DNA from 2 places in the Exiguobacterium sp. ZWU0009 genome. Region 2 is predicted to be linked to the other one. Evidence: a T-box and tRNA genes for the amino acid it is inferred to sense, from the RefSeq annotation. Region 2 holds a T-box; the other holds one or more tRNA genes.

Region 1 (15,883 bases), 1.2 Mb from region 2:
TTAGGTCCGAAAATGCAAATCGCCTTTGCACACGGAACATTCAACGTCGTCAATACGTTGATTCAATGTTGGTTCATTGCGCAAATCGCATGGCTTGTACAAAAAATCGTACCGGGTACGGATACGACGATTGATTCAAAACCGCGTCATCTCGATCAAAATATCTTGAACCAATCTTCGGCACTCGCATTAAACCAAGCGAAGCTTGAAGTGTTACGAATGGGTGAATTCTCAAAAGATGCGCTTGCAAAAGCACATCGTTACACGCAATCGCATGATAAAAAGGATGTATCAGAATCAGAACAGATCGAATATGCGATTAATCATTTAAATACAGAAGTCACAAGTTATCTCGTTAAAGTAGCGGCACATGATCTATCAGAGCGTGAATCAAATGAACACTCGTTACTGATGCATGCCGTCAATGACTTTGAACGAATTGGTGACCACGTCGAAAACATCGTCGAATTGGTCGATTTCCAAATCGTCAACCGGATTCAGTTCACATCATCAGCGAAACAAGAGCTTGATGATATGTATGCCTTGACGCAAGAAATCGTCGACTGTGCCGTTCGCGCCGTCGAAGAGGACGATGTTACACGAGCTCGCAAAGTTCTAGAACTCGAAGGTAAACTTGATGCACTCGAACGTTCATTCCGTAAACACCATGTCCTTCGTGTTAACGCTGGCGAATGTACGGGCCAAGCAGGGATGATCTTCGTCGATCTCTTGTCGAACCTCGAACGAATTGGCGATCATGCTGTAAACATCACGGATCTCGTCCTTGAACAGCGGACGGCATTAACGAACTAAGCGAAATACGATTTGTCTATGACAGCTGATTTCAAAAAATGAAATCAGCTGTTTATTTTTTTGAAATAGCATATTGACAAGTTTCGCCACATCTCGTAATCTAGTAAGAGTAAAGCAACATACATCATGGCGGTGTAGCTCAGCTGGCTAGAGCGTACGGTTCATACCCGTGAGGTCGTGGGTTCGACTCCCTCCGCCGCTACTATTACTTAAGGACCCTTAGCTCAGCTGGTTAGAGCTGACGGCTCATAACCGTCCGGTCGCAGGTTCGAGCCCTGCAGGGTCCATTCAGTAGAACGCACCTCGTTGAAAAACGAGGTGCGTTTATTTTTGTTCCTCCGGGGAATAGTAAAGATATTGTAATAATATTCATACTATAGTAACTAAGGGAGAGCGAAGAGAGATGGAACGTAACCATACGATGATGCAGTTTTTTGAGTGGCATGTAGAGAATGATGGGAAGCACTGGCAACGCTTGAAAGAGCGGGCGCCTGAATTACGTGCTGCCGGCATCACGTCCGTGTGGATTCCACCGGCGTCAAAAGGTCAATCAGATGAAGATACAGGATATGGCATTTATGACGTATATGATTTAGGCGAATTTGATCAAAAAGGAACGGTCCGTACGAAATACGGTACAAAGGATGAACTCGTCGAAGCGATTCAAGTCGCTCGTGAGAATGACATCGCCATTTATGCGGATGTTGTCATGAACCATAAAGCAGCAGCCGATGAACTTGAGACAATCAATGTCGTTGAGGTCCATCCAGAAGACCGTTCGAAAGAAATTTCAGAAGAATTCGAAATCGAAGCATGGACGAAATTTACGTTCCCTGGTCGAAACGGAAAATATTCGGATTTTGTCTGGACACATGAATTCTTTAATGGAACGGATTTCGATGCCCGTGAAGAAAAAACCGGTGTCTTCAAGATATCCGGTAAAAATAAAGACTGGAACGATCAAGTCGATGACGAATTCGGAAACTATGATTATTTGATGTTCGCGAACATCGATTATAACCATCCGGAAGTACGTGAAGAGATGATCCGCTGGGGGCATTGGTTCCAAGAGACGATTGACTGCCAAGGATTCCGACTCGACGCAATCAAACATATCAATTATGAATTCGTTCATGAATTTGCAAAATCGATGATCGAGAAAAATGATGGCGATTTCTATATGGTCGGGGAGTTCTGGAAATCAGATCTCGATGATTGCCGTCATTTCCTTGATAGCGTTGATTACACGATCGATTTGTTCGACGTTCCCCTTCATTATAAATTCCATGAAGCTTCGAACCAGGGACAAGAGTTTGATTTAACAACGTTGTTTGCAGATACGCTCGTCGAATCACACCCGACGAATGCTGTCACGTTCGTCGATAATCATGATTCACAACCAGGTGAATCACTCGAATCATGGGTAGATGACTGGTTCAAACAGCATGCGTATGCATCGATCTTACTTCGTAAAGACGGTTATCCATGTGTCTTCTACGGTGACTATTATGGAGTGCAAGGACCTCATCCTGTAGAGGGTAAAAAAGAAATGATTGATGCTTTACTGTATGCACGTTATCACAAAGCATATGGTGACCAAGAAGATTATCTCGATGATCCGCATTGCGTCGGTTGGGTTCGTCGAGGCGTAGAAGAAATCGAGAACTCTGGCTGTGCTGTCTTATTGTCGAATGCTGACATGTGCGAGAAGCGCATGTTCGTTGGTGAAGAGCGCGCGGGACAAGAGTGGTTCGATTATACGAACCACCAAGATCACCCAGTTGTGATCGACGATGAAGGATTCGGTGTCTTCCCAGTTCCAGGTGGAGGTGTCTCTGTTTTTGCTCCACGAGAAGTCGAGTAAATCCGAGGGTCTTGACTTGCGTCAACACAGGTTCTTTTGCTAGTCTTAAAGGGTATTGAAGTTTTCGAAAATAGCACAAAGGGGGACATGAACATGTCAAAATTTGAATTACCAGAACTCGGCTACGCTTATGATGCGCTTGAGCCACATATCGATGCTCGTACGATGGAGATTCACCACACGAAACACCACAACACGTATGTCACGAACGTGAATGCGGCGCTTGAGGGTACAGAACATGAAGGAAAGTCACTTGAAGAACTTCTTCAAAACTTGGATGCTCTCCCAGCAAACATTCAAACTGCAGTCCGTAACAACGGTGGCGGTCACTGGAACCACTCATTCTTCTGGAAACTGCTGAAGAAGAACGATGGAGCTGCTCCAACAGGGGAACTCGCGACAGCAATCGATGAATCATTCGGATCATTTGATGCATTCAAAGATGCGTTCGCGAAAGCAGCAACAACTCGTTTTGGTTCAGGTTGGGCTTGGTTAATCGTTGATGGTGGGAAATTGGCGGTCGTTTCGACACCAAACCAAGATACACCAGTCATGGAAGGCAAAACACCAATTCTCGGTCTTGATGTTTGGGAACATGCATACTATCTCAACTATCAAAACCGTCGTCCTGATTACATCAATGCGTTCTTCAACGTCGTTGATTGGGATCACGTAGCGAAGCTTTACGCTGACGCGAAGTAACGTGAAAATGAGCGTATCGTTCAATTGTGAACGATACGCTTTTTTTAATGCGGAAAATGATGGGATAGGTTGTTATGGAAAGTTTCCTTCTATATAATGAAACAAGATGACTTTTGAACGATAGGGGAGTACGCCATGGCTAAACGAATCACCGTACGAGGAAGACGGCGTAATCATCTGCCGCTTCGTCTGAATTTAATGTTCTTCGTCGTTTTTTTATTGTTTGCGATTTTGATTTTCCGTTTAGGAGTCGTGCAAATCGTCAATGGTGAGAAAATTTCGCGGGAAGTTCAAAAAACAGAAATGATCGCATCAAAATATGAAGTGCCACGCGGAAAGATTTATGACCGGGATGGTCGTCTTTTGGTTGATACGATTTCTAAATACTCCATCGTCTACCGTCGAGCACAAACGACGAAAGTCGATGAACGCATTGAGATTGCACAGCGCCTTGCGGCAATCATTGATTTGCCTAAAAAAGATTGGAAAGTCACAGAACGTGATATTAAGGACTTCTGGATCGCGACAAACACGAAAGAGTCTGATCGTCGTTATCAAGAAGCCGTCAAACAGAAATATCCTTCAGCAGAAGCACAAAGTAAACTATCAATCGCAGAACAGGATCAAATCCGATTAGATGCGATTACGAAAGACGATATCGATTATGACGATCAAACGATGGAAGTCATTGCGATCAAACACAACATGGAAGTCGGATATGCGCTTGATCCACAACTCGTCAAACTCGGTGCTTCTGCAAAAGAGATGGCGATCATCGATGAAAATCTAGAAGATTTAAAAGGTGTATCGGTGGAACCGTTCTATGAGCGTTCTTATCCATATGAAGGAACACTTCGAAACATCTTTGGGAAGTACTCGAAGATTCCAGCAGAACAACAAGCGGAGTTCAAAGCAAAAGGTTACAGCTTGAATGACCGTGTCGGAACATCATTCCTTGAACAACAGTATGAGGATCTTCTGCGCGGGAAACCCGCGTACGATGTGTATGAGACGTTCAATGGAGAGCCGGTCGGTGATCCAAAACGCGAAGAAGGCGAGTCCGGTAAAGATCTCGTTCTGACCGTGGATGCAGAGTACAACAAACAAGTCGACCAAATCATGCAACAAGCGATTAAAATGGGGCGTGGCATGGGTAGTCGTTATCTAAAAGAAGGTTACGCCGTCGTCATGAACCCACAGACTGGTGAGATTCTTGCGATGTCTGGTCAAAAGTTGGATCCAGCAACCGGTAAGTTTTCGGATGTCGCAATCAATAACGTGTTGACATCCCTTCAGATTGGTTCGACGATCAAAGGTGCAACAGTTGCGATGGGACTCGAAGAGGGTGTCATCCGTCAAAACGAAGTCATCAATGATGCTCCGATTACAATCGGGGGTACGAAAAAAGCATCGTACGTCAACATGGGAGCAATCACGGATTTAACGGCACTTGAGCGTTCATCAAACGTTTATATGTTTAATATTGCGATGCGGATGGCGAAGTACCCAAGTAACGGTATTGCCGGAGCGAGTGTGGACGGAGCAGCTGCGATCATGCAGAATTACTATAGTCAGTTCGGGCTTGGAGTAACAACGGGTGTGGATTTACCGTACGAAGCAAAGGGTGTTCAAGGAACACCTGACCGCGTCACTTTACTCATGGACCGAGTCATCGGACAGTATGATGCCTTTACGCCGCTACAAGTCGCACAGTATATTTCAACGCTTGCCAACGGTGGATATCGTGTTCAGCCGCACTTCTTAAAAGAAGTTCTCGCGTCGAATTCGATTGAAAAAGGAACAAAACAAGTTGATTATAGCTTCAAGACGAATTATTTGAATCGAATTGAAGTCAGTCAAGATAACATTGATCATGTTCGTGAAGGATTACATCGCGTTGTCAAAGGAGAGCGTGGTACAGCAAAAATCATCGCACAAACCGGTATTGATGCAGCTGCGAAAACAGGTACAGCGCAGGTTAGTGTCTATGGTGACGATGGAATCGCCTTACGTGACGGAAGTGGTCAACCGGTTCGTTCATTGAACTCGAACCTCGTTGGCTGGGCACCGTATGATAATCCAGAGATGGCATGGGCCGTGTTTCTTCCTTATATGGAACAAGAAACCGTCAACTCAAAAATTGGTCACGATCTTGTCAAAGCGTACTTTAATGTCAAAGATATCCCGTGGCAAACTAAGTCAAATTAACTAGATGGAAAACGAGAGTGAGCAATCACTCTCGTTTTTTTGTTTGCATTGACCTTTTTTTCTAATGGATTTCGAACTGTAAACACTAAAAAACACGCCTTTACAATTCTTTTACGTTGGATTCATTTCGTTTTAATAGTTCATCCGTAGTATAAGTCTTGTAAGGAAAACGGATAAAAAGTCGTAGCATCGTCAGCGACATACTTTCGAGGAGGAAAATTAATCATGTCTTGGATGAAAAAAACAGCACTCATCACAACGGTAGCATCAATCGCAGTAGTGGGGGCAGCATGTGGTAACGATAAAGGCGGTTCTGCTAGTTCATCTGATTTAAAAGGAAAAATCGCAATCGACGGTTCTTCTACTGTCTTCCCGATCATGGAAGCTGTCGGTGAAGAATATTCGATGGAACAACCTGACGTAGATGTCACAGTCGGTGTCTCTGGTACAGGTGGCGGATTCAAACGCTTCGTCGTTGGGGAAACAGATCTTTCAAACGCGTCGCGTGAAATTAAAGAAGAAGAAGCAGCTGAAGCGAAAAAGAACAACATTGAATTCACAAAAATGGCACTCGCATATGACGGTTTGACTGTCGCAGTCAGCAAAGAAAATACATGGGTAAAAGAACTCTCAATGGAGCAACTCGAGAAAATCTGGCTCGATCCGAACATCAAGACTTGGAAAGATGTCGATTCTTCTTATCCGGCTGAACCATTGAAATTCTTCAGCCCAGGTAAAGACTCAGGAACATTCGACTTCTTCTCTGAGGAAGTACTTGAGAAAAAAGATATGCGTAAAGATGTTCAATTATCAGAAGACGATAACGTTCTCGTCAAAGGTGTTGAAGGAACGAAAGGCGCAATCGGATACTTCGGATACGCGTACTACGCAGAGAATAAAGATAAGTTGAAGGAAGTACCACTTTCTGCTGAAGGAAAAGATGCAGTTGATCCAACACCAGAAACGATCAAAGATCTTTCTTATCCACTGTCACGTGAAATCTACACGTACATCAATAACAAATCGATGAAAGACAAAAAACAAGTCGCTGATTTCGTTCAGTTCACGAACGAAAACGCTGGTGATCTTGCTGAAGAAGTTGGATACATCAAAATGCCGCAAGATCGTTACGATGAAAACGCAAAAGCAATTGAAGATGCAATGAAATAAATCATCGAGTCATGAGGATGGCCCAACCGGGGAAGTCTGTACCGGTTGGGTCCCGTTCTCATGTCAAGAAGGAGTAGGGAGTGAAGAAGGATGAGTTCAACACAAAATAAATCGGTTCGCGAGCTGATTCAACAGAACCGACAGCAAAAATATAGTATGAAAAACGTCATGGAACGCGTCATGCCGATCGTGTTATTCCTTTGTGCGTTTGTCTCGGTCGTTACGACCATCGGCATCATTCTCACGTTAGTCATTGAAACAGAACACTTCTTCGAAGTCGTTCCGTTCAAGGAATTCTTCGGCAGTACGAGCTGGTATCCACTCAACTCACAACCAGAGTATGGAATTTGGCCACTTGTCGTCGGTACGCTTGAGATTACCGTGATTGCGATGCTAGTTGCCGTGCCGATCGGTCTCACATCAGCGATTTATTTAAGTGAGTACGCGTCAGACCGCGCACGCCGTATCTTAAAACCAATTCTTGAAGTGTTAGCAGGTGTTCCAACGATCGTCTTCGGATTCTTCGCATTGACGTTCGTTACACCACTACTCGTAAAATTGATTCCAGGTATTCAAATTTATAATGCGCTCAGTCCGGGGATCGTCGTCGGAATCATGATCATTCCAATGATTGCTTCGATTTCTGAGGATGCGATGAGCTCCGTTCCGAAAAAAATTCGCGATGGTGCGCTTGCACTCGGTTCGACACGTCTTGAAGTTGCATTGAAAGTCGTCGTTCCAGCTGCATTATCAGGTATCATTGCATCGATCGTACTCGGTATGTCACGTGCAATCGGTGAGACGATGATCGTAACGATCGCTGGTGGTTCGAATCCGACAGCTGCTATCGATCCACTCGAGCCAGTCCAAACGATGACAGCGTATATCGTTCAGGTCGCCTTAGGTGATGCTGGATTTGGAACTGTCGAATATTACAGTATCTATGCGGTTGGTACACTCTTGTTCGTCTTCACATTAGTGATGAACTTACTTGCGAACTGGATCACACGCCGCTTCAGAGAGGAGTACTAAGATGGCCTTACCAGAAAAGCAACCTGTCTCAAAGAAATTCATTGATCCGGTCGCGGTGAAGAAATCGATTAGCCAGCGACTCGTCGTCAACAACGTCACAAAAGTCATTTTCCTTGCTGGACTGTTCTTTGGTCTCGTCGTCTTAGGTATTCTCCTGTTCGGCGTCATCCGTGACGGTGCGTCATGGTTATCACTTGAGTTTCTACAAAATGCACCATCACGTCGTTCGGAACGTGCCGGGATTTATCCGGCGTTAATGGGATCGATCTTCTTGATGCTTTTGATCATCCCGATGATTTTCATCATTGGTGTCGGGGCAGCGATTTATCTAGAAGAATATGCGAAGAAGAGTCGGATGACTTCATTCATCGAAGTCAACATCTCAAACCTTGCTGGTGTTCCGTCAATCGTCTTCGGTTTACTTGGTTTGACGTTCTTCGTACGTAACATGGGCTTCGGTTCAACATTGATTGCAGGAGCATTGACACTAGCGTTGATGAGTCTTCCGGTCGTCATCGTCTCGTCTCAAGAGGCAATCCGTGCCGTTCCACAAGCGATGCGTCATGCATCACTTGCACTCGGTGCTTCGAAATGGCAAACGACGTTCAAAGTCGTTCTTCCGGCGTCACTTCCGGGTGTCATTACTGGGATCATCTTGGCTGTATCTCGAGCAATTGGTGAGACAGCACCACTCATCATGGTCGGAGCTGCGATTTTCATTGCTCGTGCGCCTGAAAGCATTTTCTCAGAATTCACAGCATTACCGATTCAAATCTACAACTGGACAAGTCGTCCACAAGCGGACTTCCAAGGACTTGCAGCGGCAGGAATCATCGTCTTAATGGTCATCCTCTTGACGATGAATTCACTTGCAATCTGGATTCGGAACCGATTCTCAAAACGCTACTAATCGAACGAGATAGATAGAAGGGATTTCTTTTAAGGAGGAAGACAGATGATGGATACGAAGCTGAATACGAAATCAGTCGTTACAGAAGGGACAGAGCGTATGAATCAACCAGTAGCAGCACGTGAGAGCGTCTATAACGTCAAAGACTTAAACTTATGGTACGGTGACGATCATGCGCTGAAAGATGTTAATCTCGACATTAAGAAAAATGAAGTCACGGCAATCATTGGACCGTCTGGATGCGGGAAATCGACATTCATCAAAACATTGAATCGAATGGTCGAACTCGTTCCGATCGTACGGACGAATGGTGCAATCGAGTATCACGGACGCAATATCTTTGATAAAGAATACGGTGTCGAAGAATTACGGACATCGGTCGGAATGGTCTTCCAACAACCGAATCCATTCCCAAAATCAATTTATGACAACATCGCTTATGGTCCCCGTGTCCACGGTGTCAAAAACAAAAAAATCCTCGACGAGATCGTCGAACGCAGTTTACGCCGTGCGGCGATCTGGGATGAAGTCAAAGATCGTTTGAACGAAAATGCTTATGGTCTTTCTGGTGGTCAGCAACAACGTCTTTGTATCGCGCGTTGCCTTGCAATCGAGCCAGATGTCATCTTGATGGATGAGCCGACATCGGCACTTGACCCGATTTCTACATTAAAAGTAGAAGAACTCGTCCAAGAGTTAAAATCAGACTACTCGATCATCATCGTGACACACAACATGCAACAGGCGGCACGTGTTTCGGATAAAACAGCGTTCTTCTTGAATGGTGAAGTTGTCGAGTTCGATCAAACAGACCGGATCTTTGGCAATCCGAGTGACAAGCGGACGGAAGATTACATTTCAGGACGATTCGGATAAGAAGGGGAGACGAGACGAATGGCAGCGAACCGTACGATTTTTGGAGAAAATCTTGCAATACTCGATCAAAAGGTTTTTTTACTGGCTCGTAAGACGATGCAACAGATCGCAACGACGGCAGAAGCACTCGAAAAATATGATCAAGACATCGCGCGTAGTGTCATCGAAAACGATAATGAACTCGATGATCTTGAGCTTGAAATCAACGATGATGCGATCCTATTAATCGCGAAGCAACAACCCGTTGCAACAGATTTAAGACGCATCATCACCGCGATGAAAATTTCGTCGGATCTCGAACGGATTGCCGATTATGCGGGGAATATCTCAAAAGCGGTTCTTCGTGTCGAAACATTCCCGTATGTCATCGATATCTCTTTGTTGAAGGAAGCATTCGAGACATTACTGGATATGACGGAAACTGCAATCGTCGCCTATCGTGACGGAGATGTCGAGAAAGCAAAAGCCTTGTCTGATCTCGATAACGTCATTGATGAGACGACATATAAGGCACTTCGCCAGTACATGCGTCATATGTCGCTTCAGCCGATCGTCGTCGATGAAGTCATGCAATTCACGAATATTTGTCGCTACATCGAGCGGATGGGTGATCACTTGACGAACGTCGGGGAGCATCTGATTTATCTCGAAAAAGGAAAACATTATGATTTAAACGGATGAATCAAGTAGGCAGGAGGAATTTCCTCTGCCTACTTTTTTTGTAAAGGGATTCGAAACACGTTTGTAGAATAGGAAAGAAGTGAATAATGACAGAGAGGTGATTGGGAATGCTTGAGCAAATCATTAAAATGAAAGAACAAGGGCTGACAACAAAACAAATCGCAGCTCAATTGGATACGACTGAAGGGAAAATCAAATATGCTTGGACTAAATATCGTAAATCGTTAACAGAACAACCTTCTGCAGCAGCGCCGAAAGTAAAATCAAAAACGGTTAAGCAGACGAAAAAGTCGACTGCACCGGTTTTAGACGTCGTACCGTCTGTGCACTTGGTACCTTCGCTAGAACGCGACGCGTTTGGAATGGCGACGCATTACGAGGATGACATCCTCCACGCCATCGTTCAGTCACCGACAGCGTTATACGTCTACTGGGAATTATCTGAACTGTCGAAACAGTTGCTAGAGACACACTATCACACGACGTTTGATTCGTTCCGTAAAGAATTACGCATCATTGATGTCACGCTTGTTGAATACGAACAAGGACAGGCAAATCGGACGTATCAATTCGAGCTGCCAGAAATGACGAACGCTTGGTTCGTACGACCGGTAACCCCGAATACTACATACATCATTGAATGGGGCATTCAAACGATTGACGGGGACTTTGTTCCAGTACTGCGTTCAAAACCAGTCGAAACGCCACGTGATGAACCAGTCACGGACGGACGGTTCGCGGAAGTCGTGCAACATTGGCAATACGGAGAGGTCGAACAACCGGAATGGGTCGAAGTATTACATCCGTATTCCTATTTCGATCGCGTCCGATAATGGAATTAGAGAGAGGGAAAGGAAGAGAAGCTATGCGAAAAGGATATTTTTCACTCGTCTTACATGCACATTTACCATATATCCGTCATGAAGAGGCACATCGCTTAGAAGAACGGTGGATGTATGAAGCGATTTCAGAAACTTACATCCCGTTGCTTTGGGAAGTCGATCGTTTGTCACGTCCGCTCGGATGGACGGTCAGCATTTCACCACCCGTCATCGAGATGCTTGCCGACCCATTGATTCAAGAGCGTTATATTGAGCATATCGAGGATACGTTACGATTGATCAATCAAGAACTAGAGCGAGAGCTCGATCAAAAGGAACGAGATGCGCTTCTATTCTATCAAGACCGCTATCAAGATTTATTAAATACGTTCCTTCACTGGGAAAAGGATTTGAACCGGGCATTCCGTCATTACAAGGAGCAAGGGTATCTCGATTTGATTACGTGTACGGCGACACACGGTTTCAGTCCGCACATGTTGTCTGAACAAGCGGCACGTTCTGAAATTCAAACGGGATTGAACTGTTTCGAACGTCATTACGGATTCCGTCCGTCAGGTCTTTGGATGCCAGAATGTGCGTATACGCCAGGACTTGACCGTATTTTGTACGAAGAGGGCATTCGTTATACATTTGTCGACGAACATTCAATTTTAAACGCGGATCCGTCACCGCAACATGGAATCGGAGCACCTGTTTATTCGCCACACGGTGTGGCACTCTTCCCGCGTGATCAAATCATTTCCGGGAAGATTTGGAGCTCTGTCATCGGATACCCGGGTCATCCGGATTACCGCGAGTTTTATCGTGACCTTGCGTACGATCGAGAGTGGGATCAAATCGCTGAGTTCATGCACCCGGAAGGCTTACGTTATGATACAGGGTTGAAATTGCATCGTGTAACAGGAGAAACGGATCAAAAAGACTATTACGTCCGTGATTGGGCATGGCAACGGACAAGTGAGCACGCAGCAGACTTCGCACAAGCACTCGGTGAACATTTAGATGCGCATCAAGGACAAGACTTCCCACCGTTCCTTGTCACAGCACCATTTGATGCCGAATTGTTCGGTCACTGGTGGTTTGAAGGTCCCGACTTCCTCGGTAAAGCGATGGAACGTTTAGAAGACCAAGGAATTGAGTCGATTTCACCAGCGATCTTCCTCGAACGTCACTTCCAAGACATCGACACGGCACATGTCGCGATGGGAACGTGGGGACGAAAAGGCTATGCGGAAGTCTGGATCAATGAACGGAATGACTGGATGATTCGTCATCTCCATCAGCTTGAAAAGAGACTAGCAGGTGTCGTAGCCCGAAATCGTCATCAAGATGCGTTGACTGTCAAAGCGAAGCGTCAACTCATTCGAGAATACCTCCTCGCTGTCTCGAGCGACTGGCCGTTCATCCTCGATGGACAGACGACAGCGCAATACGCTGCGAACCGTTTCCGTGAGCACATCTTACGTTTTGAAGAAACCGAGCGTCGACTGGATGCTGAGGAGCTGACGGTGGAATGGTTGGATGATCGATATCGCGAATATCCTTTCCTTCAAGATTCAGATATTGAACCAGATGTCTTCTTGACGGCACATGATTACTACGTGGCAGTGAAGCGTGAGAAATCTTGGAATACAGACGCCATCTTATTGTTCATCCGACAATATGATGCGTCAGATCGGCCAGCTTCGGAGCTCGCTCGACGGCTCGCTGCTGCTGGTGAGAATGTCTATGTCGTCACGGAACATCAGGAGGCGTATCGATTTGAAGAAGGCGTTCATGTTTACGGAGTGCAAGTGACGGGTCTACCGCTCGTTCAAACTTATAACCAATTGGCGGCTCTAAACTTAGCCTTCTTACGTCAAGCGCAAGCCTTGAGTAAGATCGTTGATTTCGCAGTCATCCACAATTTCAACATGGAGACCGCATCAGCTGCCCAAGCCATCGCTAAGATCAAAGAGTTACCACTCGTCAGTAACGTCTACGATATCGAAAGTGAGCGTTCGCCTGATCGTTCAGGCGGTCTAGTCGTTGCTTTAAAACGACTTGAAGGAGACGCGTTGCGCCAATCAGCGATCGTTTATCTAGAACGAGAAGAGTCACGTCACGGGGTGGAACAAGAGTATCACGTCGAAAAGAAGCCGTTGCGTTTTGAAGAGAACCTTGAAAAACCATATCAACACGTGACGAATCCGAAAAAGAACGGATGAACAGTTGCAATTCCTTTCCTTTCTTGGTACGATACTTGAGTATGCTTAACCTTATGTAAAGCAAAATCACTTGATACATCGAGAGCTAGATAGGAGGGAATCCCATGCGCGTTAAAATCACATTAGCTTGCACTGAAACTGGTGACCGTACTTATATCACTAAAAAGAACAAGCGTAACAACCCAGAGCGTCTTGAGTTGAAGAAATACAACCCACGTCTCCGTAAGCACACACTTCACCGTGAAGTGAAATAATTGAGATGGAAGCCGTCACTTCGTGTGATGGCTTTTTTTGTGGAAAGGAAGACAACTATGAACAAACAAGAAGTACGCCGTCTGATCAAAGAACGACTAGATGTGATGGAGAACCGTGCGGAAAAGGAACGATTGATTCACGAACATGTCTTGTTACTACCTGAATGGCAACAAGCGACCTGTGTCGCGATCACGTTAGCTTTTCGAAATGAATGTGATACAAGAATGCTGATTGAACAAGCGTGGCAAGAGGGCAAGACGGTCTTGATACCAAAAGTAGTCGGAGACGAGATGGTCTTTTATGAACATGGACCAGAAGATCAACTGCAAGCAAATCAGATGGGGATTGCTGAACCGATCGCTTCAGCACGTCGCGCCTCACTTGATCAAGCAGAGCTCTGCCTCGTTCCGGGTCGCGCCTATCGTCGGGACGGCTATCGTTTAGGATGGGGAGGAGGCTATTACGATCGTGCACTCGTGCCATATACAGGATGTAAAGTATCGATTGCTTTTTCTGAACAACTTCTTCCAGATTTCGAAGTGGAAGCCTTTGATATCCCCGTTGACTTGATCGTCACTGAATTAGAGGTCATCCGATGTTGAGCGCGACCATTTTGTTTTGTCTATTGCTTGCTTGGACCGGACGATCTTTTCGTTTATTGACGACAAGTGGTGCTATCATGACCCTGCTTGTCGGTAGTGGTGTCTCATTCGGATTCGGTTGGCAAGGATTAGTAGTACTCTTACTCTTCTTTGGTAGCTCGAGTCTGTTATCGAAGGTCGGACGATCTAGAAAACAATCGGTCGACTCCATCGTTGAGAAAGACGGCGCGCGTGACGGATGGCAAGTCCTTGCGAATGGAGGGGTAGCGTTCGTTGCTGCCTTAGCGTATGCCATGACGATGGATTTTGCGTATCTCTTGTTATTTCTATTCGTCATCGCAGCATCGAATGCTGACACGTGGGCATCTGAAATCGGACCGCTCTCAAGACGTGATCCGTGGTCTCTCAAAACGTTACGACGGGTAGCAGCAGGAACGAGTGGAGCGATGTCGCTGATTGGAACGATCGGTACGATCGCAGGAGCTGCGTTCATCGCTGTAGCAGCGCATTGGATATTTTCTCTTTCTTTAAGACACGTCTTACTCGTAACAAGCATCGGTGTACTCGGGAGCCTACTGGATACACTATTTGGAGCGGTAGGGCAACGCGTTTATCGATGTACGGTTTGTGGGGAATACACGGAAAAGCGAGAGCACCATGGTCAACCGACAGCTTACGTTTCAGGCATTCGATTTTTAGGGAATGATGCTGTCAATGTCTTAACGAGTGGTTTGGCAAGCGGAATCGGGTTTATCATCGTTCGATTTTGGTAACTGGAAAGTATGTGAGCATGTAATTCCTTATGTTAGGATATCAATGACACAAAATGGACAAATGTGATTAATTTCACATGATACAAATAATGTGAAAGATGTTACAATTTACTTGTGAGATAGTTAACAAACTCTTAGGACGAATGGAAGGGTGGACATAACGATATGGAATTACATGCGAAAGTGACACGAGTAGCCCTCATTGGAGCTGGTGCAGTCGGTTCAAGCTTTGCCTATCAGATGTCAACAGCTGGACTTTGTGAAGAACTTGTCATCATTGATGTCAACAAAGCCAAAGCAGAGGGCGAGGCAATGGACTTAAACCACGGAACACCATTTAGCTCTTCACCGATGCGAATATGGGCTGGAGACTACGCGGACTGCCGCGAAGCGGAAGTCGTCGTCATCACGGCAGGCGCTCCACAAAAACCAGGTGAGACAAGACTCGATCTCGTTGCAAAGAATGCGTTGATCATGAAAGAAATGATTCGTCAAATCATGGATTCCGGTTTTGATGGTATCATCGTCGTGGCTTCTAATCCGGTTGATATCATGGCGCATCTTGCCTGGAAATATTCTGGTCTTCCGAAATCCCGCGTATTTGGATCAGGAACGGTGCTTGATACAGCGCGCCTGCGTCAAATGCTCGGAGAATACTTTCACATTGATTCCCGAAATGCCCATGCCTATATTCTTGGCGAACATGGTGATACGGAATTCGCTGCCTGGAGTAACAGCCGCATTTATGGAAAAACGATTGATGAACTACTTGCTGAAGACGATCGTTATTCTCAAGCAGATCTTGATCAAATCTACATCAACGTCCGAGATGCTGCTTATCATATTATCGAGCGCAAAGGGGCAACCTATTATGCGATTGGGCTTGGGCTCGTTCGTATCGTTCGTGCCATCCTCGGAAATGAGAACTGTCTGTTGACGGTCGGTGCG
Region 2 (15,883 bases):
GCCCGCGTACAAGGCGAAGAGTCGATCGTCCGTCGCTTGGCGAATCGCTTGTTGTAAGGCATCATCTGCCATTTCGATGAAGCGTGGCATATACAAATCCGCTGTACCAATCTCGAGTGAACGAACGGCTTTCAGTAATGCCTCTTCCATCGTCCGTCCCATTGCCATGACCTCACCAGTTGCTTTCATCTGTGTGCCGAGTGTCCGATCTGCCGTTTCGAATTTATCGAACGGCCAGCGCGGAATCTTGGCGACAACATAATCGAGTGCCGGTTCAAAGGAAGCAAAACTTGTCTCGGTGATCGGGTTCTTTAATTCGGATAAGGCATACCCGACGGCAATTTTCGCAGCCAGTTTTGCGATTGGGTAACCCGTTGCTTTTGACGCGAGTGCAGACGAGCGTGAGACACGTGGATTGACTTCGATGACATAGTAGTCGAAGCTCGTCGGATCCAGTGCGAACTGGATGTTACATCCACCCTCAATCCCGAGTGCACGAATGATATCGAGCGAGACGTTTCGTAGCAATTGATAATCGCGATCCGATAGCGTTTGTGTCGGAGCGAAGACGATCGAGTCTCCAGTATGAACACCGACGGGATCGAAGTTTTCCATCGCACAGACGATGATCGCCTGATTCGTCGCATCGCGCATGACTTCGAACTCGACTTCCTTCATCCCGGCAATTGATTTTTCTAGAAGTACTTGTGTTGCCGGACTTGCCTTGAGTCCCCCTTCGACGATTCGCGTGAACTCTTCTGGTGTGTTGGCGATTCCGCCGCCCGTTCCTCCAAGCGTATACGCCGGACGGATGATGATTGGTAAACCGATCTGTTGCCGGAATTGTTGTGCCTCTTCGAGCGTATGCACGATTTCACTATCCGGTACACCATGCCCGCGTTTGAACATCAGTTGACGGAACAAATCACGATCTTCTGCCTCTTCGATTGCTGACAATTTCGTACCGAGTAACTCGACACCATACTCAGCAAGGACACCGAGACGATCCAGTTCGACAGCCAAGTTCAGACCCGTTTGACCCCCGAGTGTCGCAAGCAAGGCATCCGGACGTTCCTTACGGATGATCCGTGAGACGAACTCTGCTTGGAGGGGCTCGATGTAGACACGATCAGCGACCGTTGGATCCGTCATGATCGTTGCTGGGTTCGAGTTGACGAGGATGACTCCATATCCTTCTTCCTTCAAGGCTTGACACGCTTGTGTTCCAGCGTAGTCGAATTCAGCTGCTTGTCCGATCACGATAGGACCGGACCCGATAACGAGAATTTTCTGGATATCTTGACGTTTAGGCATGAGAGACCTCCTGTTGTTTCGTGATTTCTTCTAAAAACTGTTGGAATAGACCGTTCGCATCCATCGGACCAGGTGATGCTTCCGGATGGTACTGGACGGAGAAGACCGCTGCTGTCGTATGACGGATGCCTTCGACCGTTCCGTCGTTGATCGCAAGATGCGTCACTTCAAGCACGGTATCGCGTAATGACTGTTCGTCGACGGCATACCCGTGGTTTTGCGACGTGATATCGACGCGACCTGTCCGGATATCTTGGACTGGATGATTCGCCCCGCGATGACCGAATGGGAGCTTGAACGTATCCGCCCCGTGCGCTAGTGCAATCAACTGATGACCGAGACAGATGCCGAAGATGACGACTTTTCCCGTCAATTCTTGAATCATCGGAATCGCCGTTGGGACATCCTTTGGATTCCCTGGTCCGTTCGATAGCATTACACCGTCCGGACGATAGCGTAAGACTTCCGTTGCACTGACGTCGTAGGGCACGACGACGACTTCACAGCCGCGTTTGACGAGTTCGCGGACGATTCCGAGTTTTGCACCGAAATCGACGAGAACGATACGCGGTCCAGCTCCCGGAATGATGTACGCTCGTTCCGTCGAGGCCCGTTTGACTTGATCCGTCTCGATGGGGGCGTTTTGAAGATGAACCAGTTCTGCTGCTAAATCGAACTCACCATCAACAAGTCGTCCGCGCATGACGCCTTTCGAACGGATATGTCGTGTCAGTTGACGCGTATCGATTCCACTTAATCCTGGGATGTCGAGATCTTGGAGTGCTGCATCGAGGGACATCTCACTCCGGAAGTTCGACGGTGTCTGACAATGTTCACGTACGATCAATGCTTTAGCGAGTGGACGCGTCGTTTCATAATCTTCTCGGTTAATCCCGTAGTTTCCGATCAACGGATTCGTCAACACGATCATCTGATCGCAGTAAGATGGATCCGATAACATTTCTTGATACCCTGTCATTCCGGTCTGAAAGACGACTTCTCCTGTTGTTGTCGTATCCGAGCCAAACGCTGTTCCTTCAAACGTCATCCCATCCTCTAGTATCAGTGTCCGTTTACGCATGTGCTGTGTCCTCCTTGAATACGATTTCTCCCTTGACGAGCGTCATGACCGGGAATCCTTTTAACCGTTCTCCTGCGAACGGTGTGTTCTTACCTTTTGAGCGGAATCGTTCCGGTGATATGGTCCGCTCTGTTTCTAAATCAAGCAGAACCAAATCTGCTTCCGCCCCCACTTCGAGTTTGCCGTAAGGAAGTTCAAAGATCGCTGCTGCCTTGTCTGTCAAATTCCGAATCAGTGCTTCAAGTGTCATCTCACCTTCAGCGACGAGTTTCGTATAGAGCAATGGGAAGGCCGTCTCAAACCCTGTGATGCCGAACGGGGCGCGTTCGATACCGAGTGCCTTCTCTTCTGCCGCATGAGGAGCATGATCGGTCGCGATGCAATCAATCGTTCCGTCCGCTAGCCCCTCGAGCAATGCTTGGCGATCCGCTTCACTCCGCAGGGGAGGATTCATTTTAAAGTTCGGATCCTGATTCGGTATGTCTTCATCGATCAACACGAGATGGTGTGGTGTGACTTCTGCCGTCACCCGGATCCCGGCTCGTTTCGCATCACGGATGACACGGACCGATTCTTTCGTCGAAACGTGACAAACATGGTAATGGCAGCCAGTCTCTTCGGCGATCAGGACATCCCGGGCGATGTGGATACTCTCAGCAAGCGATGGAATACCTTGTAGTCCTTCCCGTCGACTATAGTTCCCCTCGTGCACACACCCTGCTTTTAATGAATCATCTTCGCAGTGGGCAACGATCGTTTTCCCGAGCCGTGCCGCTTGTTGCATCGCTGTCCGCATGACTGCTGCCGTCTGGACACCGACACCGTCATCCGTGAACGCAACAGCATCTGTTAGTTGGTCGAACGCGACGAGTTCTTGTCCGAGTTGATTTTTTGAAATCGCCGCGTAAGGCAAAACCCGGACGGATGCCGTTTCTTCAATCTTTCGGAACAAGGCATCGAGTGTTTGGCGATCGTCCGGTACAGGACGCGTGTTCGGCATCGGACAAATCGTCGTGAATCCTCCCGCTGCCGCCGCTGCTGTGCCGGTCGCAATCGTTTCCTTATGTTCGCCACCCGGTTCCCGTAGATGGACATGGATGTCGACGAATCCTGGTGCAACGAATAAGCCGGATGCATCAATGACCGTTTCTCCAGCTTGTGGTGTTGCTGCTAAATCCGTAATTTTCCCGTCATCGATTCGAATATCCCCCGTCCGAACTTGTCCCGCCTCGAACCATCTTGCATTCTCAATTCGTGTTATCATCTTCATCGTCTCCTTTGATTGATTTCGTTGAAAAGCACCATTCTAGAATCGCCATGCGGGCAAAGACACCGTTTTTCATCTGTTCAAAGATCCGTGATCGCGGATGTTCAACCAGTTCGTCGGCAATCTCGACTCCTCGATTGACCGGTGCCGGATGAAGCACGATTGCGGAATTCTTCAGACGGTTCATCCGCTCATGCGTTAATCCATACGTCGCGTGATAGTCTGCTGGATCAAATCGAGTCGTCCCGTCATGCCGTTCGTGCTGGACACGCAGTAACATCAAGATGTCGCACTGTTCGACGGCTTCATCCATCGAAAGATGTGGAATCCCCATCGCCGGATCGTACCACTCAACTGGTCCTGATCCATAGACGATGGCACCGAGTCGCTTTAAGATATCCGCATTCGACCGGGCGACGCGACTATGTTGTAAGTCCCCACAGATGACGACGACTTTTCCTTCGACCGTTCCGTACGTCTCGACCATCGTCATCAGATCGAGTAAGGACTGGGACGGATGTTGACCGCTCCCGTCTCCCGCATTGATGATCGGAATATCGAGCGTTGCTAGTAGTTCTTCGTAATAGCCGGTCGCCCCGTGACGAATGACCAACCCATCTGCGCCGATTGCTTCAAGCGTCTTGCACGTATCGAGTAACGTCTCCCCTTTTTGTACGGAGGAAGTCGCGGTTTCGAACGGTAGTAGATACATGTTCAGGCGATGCTCTGCCATCTCAAAGGAAGAGCGTGTCCGGGTCGAGTTTTCAAAGAACAGATTGACGAGTGTCTTATCGGAAAAATCTGGTGCTGGCTCGCCCCGTTTAAAAGCGAGACTGCGCTCAATCAAAGAATTGATCTCTGTCGTGGATAAGCTTTCTAAATTGACGAAATGCCGGTTTTTTAGGATCGTCTTCATATCATTCACTCCTTTTCAGGTCATGAAAAAGGCGCACCTTCTAAGTGAAGGTGCGCCGAAAGAAGGCAGAGTGATTCCCTGCATCTTTTCATGGCCCTCACTTTATCGTTCTCTCGGAACGTCTTAAAAGTTGTTAGCTACGGATTGAGTTGTAGAGGTTTCCGTTGTTTCTTCGACCTGCTCTGTCGTTTTCGGAAGGACTAGATTCAGGATGATCCCAAGAATCGTCGCCAGTGCCATCCCTTCGAGAGAGAAGTTGCCGATTTTGAGCGCTGCGCCTCCGATACCCGTGACGAGAATGACGGCTGTAATCGTCAAGTTTCGTTTATCGGCAAGATCAATCTTACTTTCCGTCAGCGTCCGGAGACCGTTTGACGCGATGACTCCGAATAAGAGGATACTGATCCCGCCCATGACTGGTGTCGGAATCGTCTTGATGAACCCTTCGACATATCCGAGGAAACCGAAACTGATCGCAAGAACCGCCGCACCACCTAGGACAAAGACACTATAGACGCGAGTGATTGACATGACACCGTTGTTTTCACCGTAGGTCGTAACTGGTGGTCCACCGAGCATCGAAGCGACTGTCTTCGCAATCCCGTCGCCAAGTACGGTCCGGTGCATCCCTGGATCAAGGAGCGTCTCGCGCCCGATGATGCGTGATGTCACTTTTTGTTCGCCGATGTGTTCCGTCAGTGTGACGAGCGTCACGGGAACGATCAGTAGCAAGGCTGCTGTATTCCACGATGGTGTGTAACTCAGGAACGGAATCGTGAAGTCCGGCACGTGGAAGAACGTGGCTTGTTGCAGTGGTGTGAAGTCAATGATTCCGACCGATGCCGCAACGAGATAACCAACCGTGATCCCGAACAGGATCGGAATCGTGCTCCACATTCCTTTTAAGTACGTCATCGCAAGGAGTGTGACACCGAGTGTGACCATCGCGACGAGGAAGTACAGTCCGTTGTACTTACCGTCCGCTCCGTTCATCGCCATGTTGACAGCGGTCGGGGCGAGCGATAAACCGATGACCATGATGACCGGTCCGATGACAACCGGCGGGAGTAAGCGAAGCAACCAAGCAGCTCCCGTGTAGCGGATGAGGAGTGAGACAAGTCCGTAAACGAGTCCAGCGACCATTCCGCCGATTAAGGCATCCTCGACACCCCACCGTTCACTGACGGCAATGATCGGGGCAATGTAGGCAAAACTCGAACCAAGATATGTGGGTACTTTGAAGCGGGTAACGGCGAGGAAAATCAGTGTGCCGACTCCGCTTGCGACGAGCGCGACCGATGTGTTGAGTCCCGTTAAGAGCGGGACGAGCACGGTCGCACCAAACATCGCGAAGACGTGTTGCAGGCTGAGCATCAGCCAGTTTAGAGGGTGAGTAGGTACTTCTTGTACATCAAGTACTGCGGCATGTTTTGCCATATGGATGACTCCCTTTCTGGTCTCTCTGGACCACCTTAAAGGTTTTGAATTTTAGCGTTTAATGAATACTTGATCGGCTTCATCGACTTCAGAAAGCGCGACGACGACTTGTTCCTCACGGGATGTCGGGACGTTCTTACCGATGAAATCTGGTCGAATCGGTAACTCCCGATGTCCGCGGTCGACGAGGACAGCGAGTTGAATCATACTTGGTCTTCCGTGGTCGACGAGCGCGTCCATCGCGGCGCGAACGGTGCGTCCTGTGTAGAGGACATCGTCAACGAGGACGACGATTTTCCCGGTGATGTCTTCCGGTAAATCAGAACCTTTGATTTCTGGTTCTAAACTTCGTTTCGACAAGTCATCCCGGTACATCGAGATGTCGACGACACCGAGTAAGACCGGTTTTCCTTCGATTTGTTCGATTCGCTTCGCAAGGCGACGAGCGAGTGTCTCGCCACGCGTCTTGATTCCGACGATCATCAAATCATGAATCCCTTTGTTTCGTTCGATGATTTCATGGGCGATCCGTGTCAGTGCACGTCCAATCGCGGCTTCATCTAAGATGACGGCTGGTTTCATAGTTTCTCCTTTCATACAAAAGACCTTCTGCGGGAATCCGCAGAAGGTCATCGAAGACAGAATCATGGCATACGTATTGTATGCATGCCTACACACAATCGTGGTAGGTTCTCCCTTTCGCAGCCTCTCCGGACTCGATTAAAGGTGATATTGGTTTGGTAGGATCGTCGCTCGGACGACCGAAGTGTCAGTAGAGGATGTCTCGCATCGCTCTCTAGGTGATACTCTACCGTTTTATTAGAAAAACGTCAAGACTCTAATTCAAGTTTTTTCAATTGACCGATTTCAAATGTCATCTCTTCTGGGAGTGGTGCTTCAAACCGCATCCACTCGCCTGTGCGTGGATGTTCGAAACCGAGAACCGCAGCATGCAAGGCTTGACCGTTCATTTTCATCGTCTTGCGTGGACCATATTTCGGGTCACCTGCAAGCGGGAAACCGATATAACGCATATGGACACGGATTTGGTGTGTCCGTCCTGTTTCAAGTTTACATTCAACGACCGTAAAGCCTTCGTACCGATCAAGCACACGGAAATGGGTTACGGCAGACTTTGAATTCTTATCCGTTACCGTCATCCGTTGACGGTCGTTCTTATCGCGTCCGATTGGTGCTTCGATTGTTCCGAGTTCGTGCGGGATTTCACCGTGTACGAGCGCGATGTAAAGACGTTCTGTCGTCTTCTCTTTTAATTGATGCGCGAGCGATTCATGCGCTAAGTCGTTCTTAGCGACCATCAAGAGACCTGACGTATCCTTATCGATCCGGTGAACGATTCCTGGACGTTTGACGCCATTGATGCCTGAGAGATCTTGACAGTGGTGTAATAAGGCGTTGACGAGCGTTCCTGAGACATGACCTGCCGCCGGGTGAACGACCATCCCTTTTGGTTTGTTGACGACGATGACGTCCGAGTCCTCATAAACGACATCAAGTGGGATGTCTTCCGGTAAGATCTCGAGCTCCACCGCTTCCGGGATATGAACGACAATCGATTCCGTTCCCGATAATTTATAGTTCGGTTTGACAACACGACCATCGACTTCGACACGTCCCGCTTTCAACCATTCCTGTACTTGCGAACGCGACCAATCGTTTTGTTCTGCGAGCCATTTATCAATGCGCCCTGTCGCTCCATCCGCTTGCACGGACCATGTTTCTACTTCATTCATTTATCCATCGTTCCTTTCTTAGTCAACCGTTCTTCGAACATGACGCTGATCAGCATCGCGATGACCCCAAACGTCAAACAGACGTCTGCGACATTAAAGATCGGAAAATTATAGCCGAACGGGAAGAAGTGGAAGAAATCAACGACTTCTCCTCGTGCCATTCGATCAATGAAATTTCCGATTGCACCACTGAGCAATAACGCGATGCTCCAAGCAAATACCTTATTTTTCGTGCCTTCCTTGTAGAGGAAGTAAATCAATCCAATGACGACGACGACCGTAACGATGAAGAAAAAGCCGAATTTACCTTCGAGCATTCCCCACGCAGCGCCTCGATTCCGATACGAGTTGAGATAAAAGAAATCCGGAATGACCGTGATCGCTTGACCGATCGTCATGTTTTGAACGACGATCCATTTCGTTAACTGGTCGATTCCAACGAGTAAAGCAGCAATCCCTAAGTAAAGCCACATCCTATTGTCCTCCGCATCCAAAAATAATGAGGGACGTCCTGCGAAGTCGCAGTCGCCCCTCCCTTTGTATCATTATAAAGAATTGACGACTTCAGTACAACGTGGGCAAAGCGTCGGATGAGCCGGATCTTGTCCGAGTTCCGTCGAATATGTCCAACAACGTTCACATTTTTCACCGTCAGCTTTTTGAACCGTGATGCCGGTCGTCTCATACGTCTTATCCGCTGTTTCCACGAATTCGAGTTGTGAGACTTGGAGTAACTGCTCAAGATGATCGATTGTTCCGAGCAATGCTTTTGTTTCTTCTTTCGGCGCAAGTAAGAGTTTCGCTTCGAGTGTCTTACCGACGAGTTTCTCAACGCGTGCTTCCTCGAGTGCTTTTAAAACATCATCGCGGAACGTCAGGAACGCGTTCCATTTCTCGATGAGGGCAAGTCCTTCTTCTGAGACTTCGACCGTTTCCGGAAGGTCCGTCAAGAAGATACTCTTCGTCTCAACAGCTGGTACGAACTCCCATGCTTCGTCTGCTGTGTGTGGCAGGACAGGTGCCATCAATTGCAACAAGGCGACGACTGTATCATACATGACCGTCTGAACCGCACGACGCGACGTCGCGTCTGCTTTTTCGATATACAGGATATCTTTCGTGTAATCGAGGTAGAACGACGACAAATCAAGGACGCAGAAGTTGTGGAGCAATTGATAGACCGACATGAAGTCGTACGCATCATATGCCGCTTTTACTTTTCCAACAAGTTGGTCCAATTTCGTCCGCATGAAACGGTCTGACTCTGGTAAGTCTTCAAATGCGACACGATGCGCCGCAGGATCGAATTGATCCAAGTTTCCAAGAAGGAAACGAACCGTGTTGCGGATTTTCCGGTATGACTCTGAGACTTGTTTGAAGTTATCCATCGATGCCCGGACATCGGCTTGATAATCAACAGATGCGACCCATAAGCGAAGAATCTCTGCTCCGAATTGTTGCATGACTTGGATCGGTGCGATCGTGTTACCGATCGATTTAGACATCTTACGACCTTGACCATCCAAGACGAATCCGTGACTGACGACCGCTTTATATGGTGCTTTCCCTGTCGTTGCGACAGCTGTCGATAACGAAGAGTTAAACCAACCGCGGTATTGGTCAGATCCTTCAAGATAGAGATCCGCCGGACGCGTCAATTCAGGACGTGTCGCAAGGACACCGGCATGTGATGAACCAGAATCGAACCAGACATCCATGATGTCCGTTTCTTTTTTGAAGATACCGTTCGGACTGGCTGGATGTGTGAATCCTTCAGGAAGCAAGTCGACCGCTTCGCGCTCATACCAGACGTTTGATCCGTGAGCTGCGAACAAGTTCGCGATATGATCAATCGTTTCTGGTGTGACGATTTCCGTACCGTCTTCAGCGTAGAAGATTGGAAGTGGTACACCCCAAGCGCGTTGACGTGAGATGACCCAGTCGCCGCGGTCTTTAAACATGTTGTGAAGACGTGTTTCGCCCCACTCTGGTACCCACTGGACGCCTTTGATCTCATCAAGGATTTCCGCACGGAAGTCTTTGATTGAAGCGAACCACTGTGGCGTTGCCCGGAAGATGACCGGTTTTTTCGTCCGCCAGTCGTGTGGATACGAGTGTTTGATGAACGATAGTTTTAAGAGAGCGCCTGCTTCTTCGAGGGCGAGACCGATTTCTTTGTTCGCATCCTCATAGAACATGCCTTCAAATCCAGGAGCTTCCGCTGTCATGACTCCTTTATCGTCAACTGGGCAAAGGACGTCAAGACCGTACGCTTGACCGATGCGGAAGTCATCTTCCCCGTGACCTGGAGCTGTATGAACGACACCTGTCGCTTCTGCTGTAACGTGATCGCCAAGCATGACGAGTGATTCACGATCGTAAAGCGGATGTTTTGCCTTGATGTACTCGAAGTCCGCACCATTGAAGACACGTCCGACTGTTGCATCTTCCCATCCGAGTGCTTCGATGACTTCAGGAACGAGCGTTTCCGCTACGATATAGCCTTTTCCTTGATATTCGATCCGCGCATACGTCAATTCCGCACTGACAGAGATTCCAAGGTTCGCTGGAATCGTCCATGGTGTCGTCGTCCAGATGACGAAATGATCCGTCGGCTCTAAGATGTTTTTTCCGTCCATGACTTGGAACGCGACATAGATGGCAGCTGATCGTTTATCTTGATATTCGATTTCTGCTTCAGCTAGTGCCGATTCAGAAGACGGTGACCAATAGACTGGCTTCTTCCCTTTATAGATATAGCCTTTGTTCGCCATATCTCCGAATAAACAAATTTGCGCTGCTTCAAATTCTGGTTGCAGGGTGATATATGGGTTGTCATAGTCACCGAGTACGCCGAGGCGTTTGAATTGCTCGCGTTGGTGATCGACTTGTTCGAGCGCATATTTCGCACATAATTCACGGAATTCCGCGACCGTCATCGATTTACGATCAACGCCGGCTTTTTGAAGTGCTGTTTCGATTGGTAATCCATGTGTGTCCCAACCTGGTACGTACGGAGACTGGAATCCATTCATCGATTTATAACGAACGATGATGTCTTTTAGGACTTTGTTTAATCCGTGACCCATATGGATATCACCATTCGCATACGGAGGACCGTCGTGGAGGATGAACGTTGGTTTCCCAGCGTTCTTTTCCTGTACGGCAGCATAGAGGTTCATTTCTTCCCAACGTGCTTGCATATCTGGTTCACGTTTAGGTAAATTGCCTCGCATTAAAAACTCAGTTTTCATCATCAATAAGGTTTCTTTGTAATCCATCTGACCATCTCTCACCTTTCGCTTTAAAAGTACAAAAAAAGCCAAGCTCATCCCTGAGATAGGGACGAGCTTGGCTGAACTCGCGGTACCACCCTACTAATCCTGTTCATCAGTTCGATGACACAGGACCGCTTAAGTACTCGATAACGGGAGTGAACCGGCATGGCTTACTGTTCAGCGAACGTTCAGTCATGCACTCTAAGGGGATACCCCATCTTTTTCGTTGCTCGGGCTCCCACCGTTCCCCGATTCGCTGTCAACCGTCCAAGATGCGACGTGTCCTTATCATTGATTTTATTTATACGACATCGTCGTCATTATACGCAACTGCCGGAACATCGTCAAGCGCTCCACGAGAAGAGAAATCAAACGCATCCCAGTCGTGGCTCGTCAACAATTCCATCTGTGCATCGATCAACACTTTAAACCGGTTGCGGTAAAGCTCGATTTTCTTGCGCATCTGCTCCACTTCGAAGTCTGTCCGTTGTGCCCGGCGTTGCGCCGCATCTTGCAACTGCTCTGCTTCACGTTCTGCTTGCTTTAGGATCAAGCTCGCTTCTTTTGAAGCATTGGCTTTGACTTCTTCAGCCGCTTCCTGTGCGACGATGATCGATTTGTTTAATGTTTCTTCCATCGAACTGAAGTAGTCGACGCGTGCTTGCATATTTTGGATGACTTCCTGTTGTTGACGATTCTCACGTAACAACAATTCAAAGTCCTTGATGACTTGATCTAGGAATTCGTTCACTTCATCTTCGTCATAGCCGCGAAACTTTCGTGTGAACTCCTTATTATGAATATCGAGTGGCGTTAATGGCATGATGAATTCCTCCTCCGCATTTATCTTATCCTTTTAAAATACCGTATTGTAGCTTGATCCGGTCACGTTTTGTTGATCCGAGGATTGCAATCAACTTGACACGTCCCGTTCCACGCAAGGAAAGCAAGTCACCTTCTTCTAGCATGAAGCTTGAATCATCCACTACTTTATAATTGACCTTACTTTCACCTTGTTTAATGAGCGTCTGTGCTTTTTGACGTGAGAAGCCTAGAATTTCACTCACGACCGTATCGAACCGAAGTGAACTGACGAACCCAAGTGTTTCTTCCCACTCTTGATCCTTCACTTTCAAACGGTCTTCCGCCTCAACACGCGAAAGACGAATCTTCGTCTTCCCTGCTCGTTCGACGTTTGCTTCGATATAGGTCGCGACTTCGTCCGCGACGGCAAATTGTACTTGATCCTGGATGATGACGTCGCCGAATTTGGCTCGTTTCAATCCGACGTTCAATAATGTACCGGTGACTTGACGATGAGAAAGTTCAACGAATTTAGTAGGATAATGAATGCGATAGATGGAAATGTCAAAGTCATCCGCGTTGTATTCATAATAATCTGGTGCGAGGATTGCCCGTTTACGTTCAGCGCCTTCGAAACCGCCCTCAAAAAAGAGGGCGCATTTCGAACCGACGAGTTCTTGTGTGATTTGTTGTTCACGTGGATCTAGGAAATCCGTTAATTTGAACGTATAGGTCGCTTCCACATGATCGATCCAGTTCAAGACTGAATCGACGAATTCCCGCTCGCTTCCACGATAATGATCGTATACGCTCATACTAAAAAGATTGCTCGAATGCCCGATTGAGCCAAGTTCAAGACGAGGAAGGCTACAATCGGCGAGATATCCAGCATGCCCCCGATAGGCGGGATGATACGACGGAAGGGCGCTAGGAATGGCTCGACTAACATCGCGAGCACTTGTCCGAATTTCGAATCACGGGCATTCGGGAACCACGATAGCAGGATATAAACGATCATGACGTAACTGTAATACTGTAATAACGTACTCAATGTACGACCAATTGCGTACATCACTTGAGAATCCACACTTACCACCCCTTATGATTAATATCATCTTCTCCAAGAAGATTCGAGATGCTACCAGCCAACTCGACGTTGTTCGGAACACAGAGGAGGGTATTCTGACTGATCGTCGTAATCGTTCCATCGAGAGCGAAGACGACACCAGATAAGAAGTTGATCATCTGTCGTGATTGATCTTTTGACATACGCTGCATATTGACGATGACAGCACGGTTCTGACGAAGATGTTCCCCGATTTCCTGGGCTTCGTTGAAGACACGTGGTTCACTCAAAATGACTTGCGATTTCGTTTTTTTCGTCGCATGAAGCGGCACGATATTCGATTGTCTCACGCTGTCCTCCTTTTGAGTAACACTTGGGGTAGATTCCTCGTAATACTCTTCATACTCTTGTTGTGAAGCACCTCTACCTTTATTTATTGTAGCATCATTTTCATATTCAAGTTCATCTAAATCGTCGCTGTTGCCGAGAAATAGATTTTGCATTTTTGATTTAAAACCCATATCCATTCTCCCTTCTTCTCGTTTAGGTGTGAACGAGCGTCGTCCCGATTCGGACGAACGTCGCCCCTTCTTCGATGGCGATCTCAAAATCAGACGACATTCCCATAGATAACTCCATACATGGAGCATACGACAATTTTTTCGCCTTGACCTCTTCTTGCAATGTTTTTAATGAACGAAATACCTCACGGATACGCGTCGTATCTTCCGTTAACGGTGCCATCGTCATCAGTCCGATGACACGAATCGCTGGATACTGACCGATTTCATGTAAGAACGAAGGTACATCCTCAGGTGCAATGCCTTGCTTCGATTCTTCTCCGGAAACATTGACTTGAATGAAACAATCAATAATTCGGTCCGTTCGTTTATTGATCTCTTCCGCCAAATGAAGACGGTCGAGGGAATGCAGCACGTCAATGGCATCAATGATTTGACGAACTTTACGTGTCTGTAACGTACCGATGAAGTGCCACGTACATGCCGTTCGTCCGAGCTCTGCCTGTTTTTCGAGTAGTCTATCCGGGCGATTTTCACCGAGATGTGTCACACCTGCTGCTAATAATTCAGAAGCAACTTGACTTGAGACTGATTTCGTCACGCCAATCAACTGTACCTGCTTTTCAGAAGAACTCTTTTCGCTTGCTTGTTCCATTCGTTTCGTAACCTCTTGTACATTATCAAGAATTGACATCCAATGACTCCTTTACGATCAAACTTGCAAAGCGACCACCATGGTCGCCGTGGCGATAAGAGAAGTAATCTTCCGCCTGACAGTGTGTACATAGACCTGTGTCCAGGACATCACCGACTCCACAACGCTCAGCTAGCGCAGCGTTCGTTTTTTGTAGCGATAACATCGCTTTTCCATCTTCCTTGCGTATGTAAGGAGACTCATCGAGTTCAAGCGCATCGATTGCATCGATGACGGGTTGATCGACTTCGTAACAACAATCACGGATTGATGGACCAATGACCATTTGAATCGATGAACGACTCGCACCCGCACGTTCCATTTGCTTGACTGTTTCCTCGACGATATTGCCGACAGTTCCGCGCCAACCGGCGTGCGTATTCGCGATGATTCCTGTCGTCGGATCACAGAAGACAAGCGGAACACAGTCAGCGAAGAGCATCATCAATAAAACATTCGAATCAGTCGTCACCAATCCATCTGTACCCGGAATCGCTGTTTCGTAATCCAAAGCACCGCGCCCAGAGTCAAGTGTCGTCACCTGTTCGACGTGATTTCCGTGAACTTGCTGTGCCCAAATCGAGTTCTCGAGGGATAGATCAAGCTGACGTGCGATGACTTGTCGGTTCTGGATGACACCGTCGCGATCATCGTTGACATGTAATCCTAAATTTCCGTTTTCATGAGGGGCAGCGAACTTCGTCGTAAAGGCGGCACGTACGGTACCTGTCGGTGTATCCCATTTGATCCATTGTCCAAACATGTTCATGCCTCCTTTGATTTTTAAAAAAAAGGCGCCGCTTTCGCGACACCTCATCGTTTAGCAGTCGTGTCACTGGAACATCGATCAACGATTATTCCGGCGAAGGAAAGATGGGATGTCCATCGTTTCTTCGACATCTGGCGCTTTAGCCGGTTCAGGATTCGAGCTGACAGGTGTCTCTTCGACTTGTGGTTTTGACTCCTCTGTTGGTGGTGGAGTCGCTTGTTTTTTCTTTAGAAGATTCTTCATCATCTCTTGTGCCGATGGAATTTCGAAATCGAGTGGTTCGTTTTCGAACTCTGTCGCGATGACTGTAACGATGATTTCATCTTCGAGGTTATCGTTGATGACAGAACCGAAGATCAAGTTGACTTCCTCATCGGCTGCACTCTGAACGATTTGTGCGGCTTCCGTCACTTCGTACAAGCTAAGGTTCGCACTACCCGTGATGTTCATCAGAACACCTTTTGCGCCTTCGATTGATGTCTCAAGCAACGGACTCGAAATCGCTTTTTTCGCTGCTTCCGTCGCACGGTGTTCGCCTGTTGCGACCCCTACACCCATCAATGCAGAACCTTTTTCGGTCATGATCGTCTTCACATCGGCGAAGTCGAGGTTGATGAGACCAGGTACGGCGATCAAGTCGGTAATACCTTGTACACCTTGACGCAAGACGTTATCCGCTTCTTTGAACGCTTCAAGCATTGGTGTATTCCGATCGACGATTTCAAGCAACTTGTCGTTCGGGATGACGATTAACGTATCGACTTTTTCTTTGAAGTTCTGGACACCTGAAACAGCATGTTGCATCCGTTTGCGTCCTTCAAACATGAATGGTTTTGTAACGACACCGACTGTCAATGCGCCGATCTCTTTTGAAATCTCCGCGATGACAGGAGCAGCTCCCGTACCCGTTCCGCCACCCATTCCCGCTGTGACGAAGACCATGTCAGCGCCAGAAAGGATTTCCGTTAATTGCTCACGGCTC

The links. A T-box is a leader RNA that pairs with one kind of tRNA and senses whether it is charged. The one in region 2 lies ahead of ileS (isoleucine--tRNA ligase), so its partner is inferred to be a tRNA-Ile.
Region 1: it encodes a tRNA-Ile, which carries the amino acid that the T-box ahead of ileS (isoleucine--tRNA ligase) is inferred to sense. The anticodon was not compared.

The regions. Positions count from the first base shown of each region.
Region 1 is NZ_CP018057.1:926,104-941,986, forward strand. It holds gene L985_RS04695 (Na/Pi cotransporter family protein) at 1-813, shown strand, start outside; tRNA gene L985_RS04700 (tRNA-Met) at 942-1,015, shown strand; tRNA gene L985_RS04705 (tRNA-Ile) at 1,027-1,100, shown strand; gene L985_RS04710 (alpha-amylase) at 1,217-2,677, shown strand; gene L985_RS04715 (superoxide dismutase) at 2,771-3,379, shown strand; gene L985_RS04720 (peptidoglycan D,D-transpeptidase FtsI family protein) at 3,515-5,587, shown strand; gene L985_RS04725 (PstS family phosphate ABC transporter substrate-binding protein) at 5,813-6,757, shown strand; gene pstC (phosphate ABC transporter permease subunit PstC) at 6,848-7,789, shown strand; gene pstA (phosphate ABC transporter permease PstA) at 7,791-8,699, shown strand; gene pstB (phosphate ABC transporter ATP-binding protein PstB) at 8,799-9,575, shown strand; gene phoU (phosphate signaling complex protein PhoU) at 9,594-10,256, shown strand; gene L985_RS04750 (DUF4912 domain-containing protein) at 10,364-11,089, shown strand; gene L985_RS04755 (1,4-alpha-glucan branching protein domain-containing protein) at 11,122-13,305, shown strand; gene rpmG (50S ribosomal protein L33) at 13,410-13,559, shown strand; gene L985_RS04765 (5-formyltetrahydrofolate cyclo-ligase) at 13,617-14,162, shown strand; gene L985_RS04770 (DUF92 domain-containing protein) at 14,156-14,935, shown strand; gene L985_RS04775 (L-lactate dehydrogenase) at 15,101-15,883, shown strand, end outside.
Region 2 is NZ_CP018057.1:2,100,220-2,116,102, forward strand. It holds gene carB (carbamoyl-phosphate synthase large subunit) at 1-1,314, opposite strand, end outside; gene L985_RS11105 (carbamoyl phosphate synthase small subunit) at 1,307-2,395, opposite strand; gene L985_RS11110 (dihydroorotase) at 2,388-3,659, opposite strand; gene L985_RS11115 (aspartate carbamoyltransferase catalytic subunit) at 3,643-4,578, opposite strand; gene L985_RS11120 (uracil-xanthine permease family protein) at 4,702-6,015, opposite strand; gene pyrR (bifunctional pyr operon transcriptional regulator/uracil phosphoribosyltransferase PyrR) at 6,067-6,597, opposite strand; gene L985_RS11130 (RluA family pseudouridine synthase) at 6,846-7,769, opposite strand; gene lspA (signal peptidase II) at 7,766-8,242, opposite strand; gene ileS (isoleucine--tRNA ligase) at 8,315-11,050, opposite strand; T-box leader at 11,108-11,348, opposite strand; gene L985_RS11145 (DivIVA domain-containing protein) at 11,349-11,870, opposite strand; gene L985_RS11150 (YlmH family RNA-binding protein) at 11,896-12,666, opposite strand; gene L985_RS11155 (YggT family protein) at 12,663-12,923, opposite strand; gene L985_RS11160 (cell division protein SepF) at 12,941-13,267, opposite strand; gene L985_RS11165 (YggS family pyridoxal phosphate-dependent enzyme) at 13,461-14,132, opposite strand; gene pgeF (peptidoglycan editing factor PgeF) at 14,119-14,895, opposite strand; gene ftsZ (cell division protein FtsZ) at 14,980-15,883, opposite strand, start outside.